Regions from separate parts of the Paraburkholderia sp. CHISQ3 genome, predicted to be linked through region 2. Evidence: riboswitches for the same ligand, from Rfam matches in the RefSeq annotation. Region 2 holds a riboswitch; the other holds the start of a gene.
What was found. A riboswitch is a leader RNA that binds a small molecule or an ion and turns the genes downstream of it on or off. The one in region 2 is predicted to bind cobalamin.
Positions count from the first base shown of each region.

Region 1 (4,492 bases), 270 kb from region 2:
CGCACTGGTACGCACTTTCGTTGTGGTTGCCGACCACAGCAGCATGACCGTTGCCGCCAACCGCCTGCACCTGACTCAGGGCGCGGTGAGCCAGCAGATCAAGCGCCTCGAGGAGGCTTTGGGTTGCGACCTGTTCGACCGCGTCGGACGCCAGCTCGAACTGACTCAGGTCGGCGAACGCTTTCTCGGCAAGGCGAAACGCCTGCTCGGCATGAACGATGAAATCTGGGCGGATATGGCGGCCCGTCCGATACTCGGCCAGGTGCGTCTGGGTGTGCCCTACGATCTGGTCGGTGCCTGCTTCGCGCCGATCTTCAAGGCGTTTACCGAAGCATGGCCGAACGTGGAGATGGCGATTGTCTGCGGTTCATCGCCGGAGCTCGCGGAGGCACTCGCGCGCGGTTCGCTCGATGTCGCAGTGATCGAAGAACCTGCAACCGAAGCAAGTGGCGAATGTCTGCGTGTCGAACGCCTGGTGTGGGTCGGCGCGCGCGGCGGCAGCGCGCATCTGAAGCGACCGCTGCCGGTCTCGATGGTGAGCGATACCTGCGCATTCCGGCAGACCGTGCTCGGTGCGCTGGGCAGCAGTGGCATCGAGTGGCGCACGGTCTTCGAGAGCGGCAACATCGAAGCGACCACCGCGACGGTGCGCAGCGGGCTCGCTGTGACCGCGTGGCTGACGTCGACCGTGCCCGCCGATCTCGACATTCTCAGCGCGGATGCTCAACTGCCCGAACTTCCGCCGTTCGCGATCAGCCTGCGATTTCCTGCGCAGGGCGCCAACCCGGCCGGACGCGAACTCGCGCAGTTCATTCGCGATGGACTGCTGCGGCAACATCGGCCCGCGCCGATGTGAAGCAGCAACGCGCAGCAGGATTTCGCCGGTGTCGCGCTCGCTCGACTTCTCGACTTCAACCGTTCACAGCCCGGCCGGCAACACGTTGCGCGAGCTCTGCTGTGCACGCTCGACGAGCGCACCGAACAGCAACCCGATCGTCGTCCACATGATCGCCTGCATGCCAAGCGCCGCGAGGCGGAATTTCCACAACAGCGCAGCAGGGAACGCGGCGGGCACTTCGTTGATCGACGGCAGGCCGAGTTGCACGGCCGCGATGATGACGATAAACACCGCACCGGCGACGATCGCTCCATTCCACGCGCCAAATCGTGCAGCCGCATGACGCCGCAGCTTCAACGAGAACACCGTCGCCGCCAGCGAGATCGCGATCATCAGGAAGAACAGGCCCGTGCGATAGCCGATCGTCTCGGGGTCGCCGATCGATGGCGGATTGGCCGGATACTTGAGATTCGGCACGATCACGATCGCGACGAATGCTGCGAGCGCGAGCAACGCCGACAACGCACGTGCACCGAGCCGGCCCGAGCGGCCGTATGCATACGCGAACACGAGCGAGAACAAGCCGCCCACCGCCGCGCCATACACGACCACACCGGTCAACAAACCGAGCCCCGCCTGCGTGTGACGGCTGACAATTTCTGGCTCGGGCGCTTCGCCCTTCGCGGCATCGGCTTTCTCTTCGAACGAGATCGCCTGATCGACCTGCGGTTCGCCGGCGATCTTCGCAAAAGTGAACGTGAGCAATCCCGCGACGATGCCCGTGAGCATCCCGCGCATCAACAATCTACCGACCATGTCGACTCCCGGTTAGTGGCAAGGAAAGCCGAGCAGATGGCGGCCGTCGTGCACGAACTCGTGCACGTACATGCCGGGGATCAACGACGTCGCGCCTTCTTCGGCGCCGACGAAATAGATCGCCAGTAACAGCAGCAGGCCGCCGAAGATAATCCACGGCAGCAATTCACGCAGAGGGATCGGCACCGGCTGGACAGCCGGTTTGAAAACAGCATCGGTCATGACGGACTTCTCCTGGGGTTACGCGCCCCGATAGTCGTGGTGGTCGTGAGAAAAAGATGACGTGAAGCGAGGGTCTGGCTTCCGGTTCTTCATTGAACCGATTACAGTGGCGCGACCGCACCGGACTTGCACCGGCTTCCTTGCTTCAGCGGCGTTATTCTACGCGCTAAACTTCGCGGCACACGCTTCATGGGAGAGCAGCGCAATGCACACACGGTTATGGCTAGTAAGCCATGCAGCGACCGCCGCGATGCGCAGCGGCCGCTTCCCCGCCGACGATCCACTCGATGCACGCGGTCGTGACGACGCGCATGCGTATCGCGCACAACTCGATGTGCCTCGCGATGCGCTCGTATTCAGCAGCCCTGCCCCATGTGCTCGCGAAACGGCCGCAGCGTTGAATCTCACCGCCGACATCGCACCTGCGCTTGCCGACATGAGTTACGGCCGCTGGCATGGCCAGCGCGTCGCGGACATCGCAACAGACGAGCTGCCGATGCTCTCCGCCTGGAGCACCGATCCCCATGCCGCGCCGCCCGATGGCGAATCGTTCGCCGCGGTGTCGACGCGGGTCGCGCAGTGGCTCGAACAACTTCCAGAAGTACCTGCCGTCGTCGCAGTCACGCATGCTGTCGTGATACGCGCCGCGCTACTGCATGCGCTACGTGCACCGCTCGCTGCTTACACGCGAATCGAAGTCGGCCCGCTCTCGCGCATCGAATTGCAACGTTCGACACGCGGCTGGGTCTGGTGGCCCGCTGCATAGATAGTGGGATCGATCTGCGCGTCGCTCATCTCCTGCATGCGCTCCGCATGAGGCTCGACTTTCATTTGCATGTCCGTTGCGCACGCACATGGTGCGCAGTCCTTCATCGCACTCACGCAATCTAACGCGCGTGTAAGGCTTGCAAACATCGTCGCATGCAACGCGCGTCGATATTCTCGTGCAATTGTCATCGCAACATCACCCATGTTCGCGATTCGCGAACTATATTGGGAGGTCAGGGAAAAACAATACTGCTGAGAGGATTCACCGATGATCAAGCATCGCATCTATTCCGCGTTTCTTTCCGCCGTGCTGATCGCTACGATCGCGCCGGTATGTCAGGCGCAGCAGTACACCACCGACTGGATCGCCAACACCTTCGGCACCGACGCCACGCATGTGGGCAGTACCGCGCGCTCGATGTGGGTCGCGCCCGAAGGCGTCATCTACACCGCGTCGTTCTGGGATGAAAACGAAGGTGGCGTCGCGCTCTATCAGAGCGGCAAGGGCATCGGCTCGTTTGGCCTGCACAACGAGTTCCAGGGCAGCGCCATTACCGGCAACGCCACATCGATCTTCGCCGCCTTGCAATTCAACAACGTGTACGGCAGCGGCGCAGTGGGACGCTACAACCGCACCACGCAAACGCGCGATGTGCTCATCAACGTCAGTGCGGACACAACCGAAACCCATGCCGATGTCGTGACCGGGCTCGCCACCTCGGGCTCGCTGCTGTATGCGAGCGACCTTCCTGGCAATCGGGTCCGCGTCTACACCACAGACGGTGTCTGGCAGCAAGACATCAACGTGACGTCGCCTGGCGCGCTTGCCATCGACAGCTCCGGCAATCTCTGGGTCGCCCAGAAGAGCGCGGGCACGATCGCCGAATTCAGTTCCACCGGCACGGCGATGAACACTATCCAGATGCCCACTGGTGCGAAACCTTCGGCGCTGTTTTTCGACACGGCGAAACAACTGCTCGTTGTCGGCGACGAAGGGCCGGACATGAACATCAAGATCTATAACACCTGGCTCATTCCATTTCAGGTCGGTACGTTTGGGATCAAAGGCGGATATCTCGACAACACGACGGGTATCAAAGGCCAGGTCGGCGACAAGCGCTTCACGCGCGTCACCGGTATCGGCAAGGACTCCGCCGGCAACTTCTATGTGCTGAACAACCCATGGGGCGGAGGCTGGGATCTCGGCCGCGACGGCGGCACCGATATTCACGCCTACAACAAAGGCGTCCTGCAATGGACACTGCAATCGCTGAACTTCGAGGGCGTCGCCGCGCCTGATCCCGGTACGGACGGGGCGTACTTCTATAGCGGCACCAACATCTACACGGGTACCGCCGGAGGAACCTTCGTTGCGAACACGGTCGATCCGATCACCTATCCGTCCGATCCGCGCCTCAACATCAACGACACGCAGCGCGACGAACATTTCGGGCAGATCGTCTCGGTAGGCGGCAACCGCATTCTGGTCGCGTCAGGACAGAACCCGGCGATCTTCTATCTGTTCCACTTCAACGCTGCGAACGGCTATGTCGCGATACCGGATGCGTCGATTCCGGGTACGGCGTTCAATACGACGGCACCGATCACGGGTGGATTTTCTATCGATAGCAAGGGTGACATCTGGGCCGGTCTCGACAGGACGAACCACATCTATCACTATCCATTGATTGGCTTCGATGCCAGCGGCAAGCCGTCGTGGGGACCGGGCATCGCGCTCTACATTCCGCTTAGCGTCAGACCGATGACGCGCATCATCTACCTCGCGGAGAGCGACACGATGATCCTCGCGCAAGGCATTATCGGCAGCATCGACTGGACGTCGATCGG
Region 1 covers NZ_JALPRG010000004.1:561,674-566,165, forward strand. Annotated here, with positions in the region: gene M0D65_RS12420 (LysR substrate-binding domain-containing protein) at 1-856, shown strand, start outside; gene M0D65_RS12425 (CbtA family protein) at 920-1,654, opposite strand; gene M0D65_RS12430 (CbtB-domain containing protein) at 1,667-1,876, opposite strand; cobalamin riboswitch at 1,924-2,067, opposite strand; gene M0D65_RS12435 (histidine phosphatase family protein) at 2,082-2,642, shown strand; gene M0D65_RS12440 (SMP-30/gluconolactonase/LRE family protein) at 2,913-4,492, shown strand, end outside.
Region 1: it holds a riboswitch for cobalamin, as region 2 does, so the genes downstream of both, M0D65_RS12430 (CbtB-domain containing protein) here and M0D65_RS11225 (TonB-dependent receptor) in region 2, are expected to answer to the same signal.

Region 2 (4,492 bases):
CGACGATTGAGCCAGCTGCGGTCGGTGATGTCCTGCGGATTCAGGATGCCGACAGCAAGACTGACGGGTGTGGACTTGCCGAGTGTGCCTTTGTACGAGAGGTCGATGCCCTGAATACGCGCTTCGCCGATGTTATCGGGCGCGAAGGTCGCCGAGTTATACGCAATCAGGTTATGCACGCGGGTGTTGTAAATCGCCAGCGAGAAATTGCCGAACGAAGTGGCCGCGTCGAGTGCTGCTTCGACTGAATCGCTGCGTTCGGGCCGGAGATTCGGGTTGCCGAATTGCGGGTAGTACAGATCGTTGAAAGTCGGCAGACGGAACGCGTTGCCGTATGACAGTCGCGCCGTGTAGACGGGCGTGATCGCATACGACACGGCGACATTGCCGGTGTTGACCGACTGGCCTTCGACAATCTCATGGCGTCCCGCGAGGAACAGCGTGAGCGCACCGAGCGTGGCCGACTGATGGAGCGACACCGCGGAATCGTTGCGCGTCGGCACGCCGGTTGGGATATCGACAGGCAGGAAGGCTTGTTCGCGCGAGAAGTCGTAGGCAAGCTTCGTCTCACCCGACAGCGGCAGGCCGAACAACCGGAAGCCCTTTTCCTGATGCGTGAGCGACGTCGATGTGCTGAGACGCGTCGAGTCGATCTTGTCGCTCGAAATACCCGGGCTGTTGGTGGTGTAGTAAAACTGGCGGTCGTTCGCGTAACCGACGGACTGGTCGAACTGCGTGTCCGGTGCGATGTCCCAGTGGAATGCGACGCCCGTCGTCAACTGGTGATCGAGTTGCCGGTTATCGCCGCCCGCATTGTCGTACGAGAGGTCCGACCGGTGATAAAGCGCGAACGTGGAAATCGACCAGTCGCCGTGCGCATAGCCGAGGCGGCCGTCGATATCCTGCGCGTGGTACGGATTGCGGCCTGCTTCGTGACCGTATGCGTAAGGCTGGGTCGTATCGATCCCGGCCGTGTTGTAGTCGTGCAATCCGAGCGAATATGTGAGCCCGGCAAGCGCAGCAAGTGGGCCGGTCGAGGGGATACTGCCGGACGTACGAATCTGCGTATCAAACGTCTTGTTCGAACCGCCACCGGTGGAGATCGTGGTCTGGTTGGGCTGATTCGCCGAGTGGCGTGTGAACAGCTGCACGACACCGCCCACCGCGTTGGCGCCGAACGAAGCCGCCGCGGGACCTGAAATCACTTCGACACGCTCAAAGGCTGAAGCCGGCAGATCGGCCCATTCCGCTGTGCCCGTGGTCGCGGAGCCCACGCGGATACCGTCGATAAACACGGCAACCTGCGCACCCGACGAACCGCGAATGCTGACAGACGCCGTCGCGCCCGGCCCGCCGTTCTGCGCAACGGTAACACCGGGAAGCGTAGCGAGCGCCTGCGTGATGCTGGGATCGGCGGGCGAGAGCCGGTCGAGATCCTGACGCGTCAGAACGTGCGTCGTCGCATACCGTTGATCGAACGATTGCGGTAGATGCTGCGTATCGCCGGTGACGACGATGTTCGGCAGTGTGGTCGTGGTGTCGGAGGAAGATTGCGGCGCTGGTGGCGACGTCGAATCGTCAGCCGCCTGTGCGATCGATGCACCGAACGAAAGGGCGAGGGCGGCGGAAATTCCCGCAACTCCCGCAACGCGACGCGAGAAAGCTTTCTGAAAGAAAGCGGTTTTTCTAATGATGCTAGCCATGTGACAGATCCAGAGGTCGGAGCCGTCCTTGCAACACGCACTCGCATCACGCGGTGCTCGCGCTTCGGGACACCCCGCCCGGCGCGGCTGCAGGACCTCGGTTGATGGCAGGTCTCCTGGCTCACGGGTCGCCGCCCGGTGCCGACCTTCCCGGTTTCCCAGTGGCCATGAGTGGCACGGACTCGCCGCTTACAGTTGCGGGGGCAGCCGCAGACTCGAAGCGTCGATCCATCGACGCGACTACTGCGTTCCCTTTTATCCCTATCACGGGAACCATCGAGGCGAGAGCGTAACGATTCCCGCGCGGCGCAGTCAATCTTTTCGGGCAAACGCGGGGCTCGTGCGACGCGCTTTTGCAACGGCCCCGTCTGCGCCGCAATCTCCGCGGCGCGCCTACCCCCATAACGCTCCCCTGTTCGGGGGATAGTCCGTCCCCCTGATCAAATCGATGATGGCATCAACCGGGATGCCACCGCACGCGATACGTACCCACAGCCTGTGTCAGCCCGATCGATTTCTCGACTCAAGGAGATTTAGATGCAGGACGCCGTGCAAGACATCACGCCTTCCCCGTACGCCTATCCGCTGCTGATCAAGCAGTTGCTGCATACGTCGTTCGTTCAGGCACCGGACCAGGAAATCGTCTACCGCGGCAAGCTGCGGATGACCTACACCACGCTGAAGGAACGCATTGCGCGGCTCGCCAATGGTCTCGACGGGCTCGGCGTGCGGCACGGCAGCACGGTGGCGGTGATGGACTGGGACAGCCACCGCTATCTGGAGGCGTACTTCGCGGTCCCGATGATGGGTGCCGTGCTGCAGACGGTCAACGTGCGCCTGTCGGAGGCCGAGATCGCCTACACGATCAATCACGCCGGCGCCGAGGTGCTGTTCGTTCACACCGATTTCCTGCCGGTGGTCGAAGCGATCAAGGATCAACTCGAAACGGTCCGCACCTTCGTATGGATCGATGAGCCGGGTAGTGAACCGACCGCACACACCATTGCGTTCGCTACCGAATACGAAGCGATGCTCGCAACGAGCGCCACGAGCTACGACTTCCCCGACTTCGACGAGAACACCCGGGCCACCACGTTCTATACGACCGGTACTACGGGCCTGCCCAAGGGCGTGTACTTCTCGCATCGTCAGCTGGTTCTGCACACGCTGACCTTGATGGCGGCGCTCGCGAGTCCGATGTCGGGCCAGCGCTTTCATCGCGGCGACGTCTATATGCCGCTCACGCCGATGTTCCATGTGCACGCCTGGGGCATGCCCTACATCGCCACCGTGTTAGGCGTGAAGCAGGTCTATCCGGGCCGCTACGTACCCGAGCGTCTCGTACAACTGATCCGCGACGAAGGCGTCACGTTTTCGCACTGCGTCGGCACGATCCTGCACATGCTGCTTTCGTGCGATACCGCGAAGCACGCGGACTTCAGCAAGTGGAAGGTGATCATCGGCGGCGGCGCGCTGCCGCATGGTCTTGCGAGCGCGGCGCTCGAGCGCGGCATCGATATCTTCGTCGGCTACGGGATGTCGGAGACGTGTCCTGTCTTGAGCCTCGCGCAACTACCGCCGCACACCGGCCCGCTCGATCGCGATGAAGAGGTGCGTCTGCGCTGCAAGACCGGCTTTCCCGTTCCGCTCGTCGATCTGCGCATCGTCAACGAGAGCATGGAAGACGTTGCGCACGACGGCAAGGCCTACGGCGAGATCGTCGCGCGTGCACCGTGGCTCACGCAGGGCTACCTGAACAATCCCGATGCCTCCACGCAACTCTGGGCTGGCGGTTACCTGCATACCCAGGACATCGCGAACATCGACGCGACCGGCAACATCCAGATCACCGATCGCATCAAGGACGTCATCAAGTCGGGCGGTGAATGGATTTCGTCGCTTGAAATCGAGAGCCTGATTTCGCAGCACCCCGATGTCGCGGAAGTCGCGGTGATCGGCATCAAGGACGACAAATGGGGCGAACGGCCGGTGGCGCTCGTGGTGCTGAAGGCGGGCGCGGCGTTGACCGAAGACGGCGTCAAGGAACACGTGATGGGTTTCTGCAAGACCGGGCGGATCTCGAAGTACGCGGTGCCGCAGATCGTCAAGTTCGTCGAAGCACTGCAGAAAACGAGCGTCGGCAAAACCAACAAGAAGTGGTTGCGCGAACAGTTCGCGTGACCGGCCTTAAGGAGCAGACACGATGAGCATCAATGGATACAGCGTCGCCACGATCGACGACTTCGTAGGCCGTGAACTGGGCATATCGGACTGGGTCACCGTCGATCAGGCACGCATCGACGCCTTCGCAGCATGCACCGGCGACCGGCAGTGGATTCATGTGGACGTGGAGCGTGCGACACGCGAGAGCCCGTTCGGCGGCACGATCGCGCACGGCTATCTGACGCTGTCGCTGCTGGCGGCGGCTGCGATCGAGGTCGGCATCATTCCCGCGGACGCATCGGCCGGGCTGAACTACGGGCTCGACAAGGTGCGCTTCATGACGCCGGTGAAAGCGGGTGCGCGCGTGAGAAATCGCGTGACGCTGGTCTCGGTGGAAAAGAAGGGTGGCGGCCGGATCATCGTCAAGACGATGAACGAATTGCAGATCGAGAACGAAGACAAGCCGGCGCTGATTGCCGAAACCCTGGCGATGCTCGTGGCGGCTGCATAAGCCTTCGGATCGCACAACCAGGCCAACCAGGCTAACCAGACAGAGACGTTTGAGGAGCAGCACCATGGCGGCACATGACGAAAGCACGACACGTAGCGAGCAGGCGAACGACGTT
Region 2 covers NZ_JALPRG010000004.1:290,889-295,380, reverse strand. Annotated here, with positions in the region: gene M0D65_RS11225 (TonB-dependent receptor) at 1-1,703, opposite strand, end outside; cobalamin riboswitch at 1,792-1,996, opposite strand; gene M0D65_RS11220 (fatty acid--CoA ligase) at 2,241-3,884, shown strand; gene M0D65_RS11215 (MaoC family dehydratase) at 3,907-4,377, shown strand; gene M0D65_RS11210 (alpha/beta fold hydrolase) at 4,442-4,492, shown strand, end outside.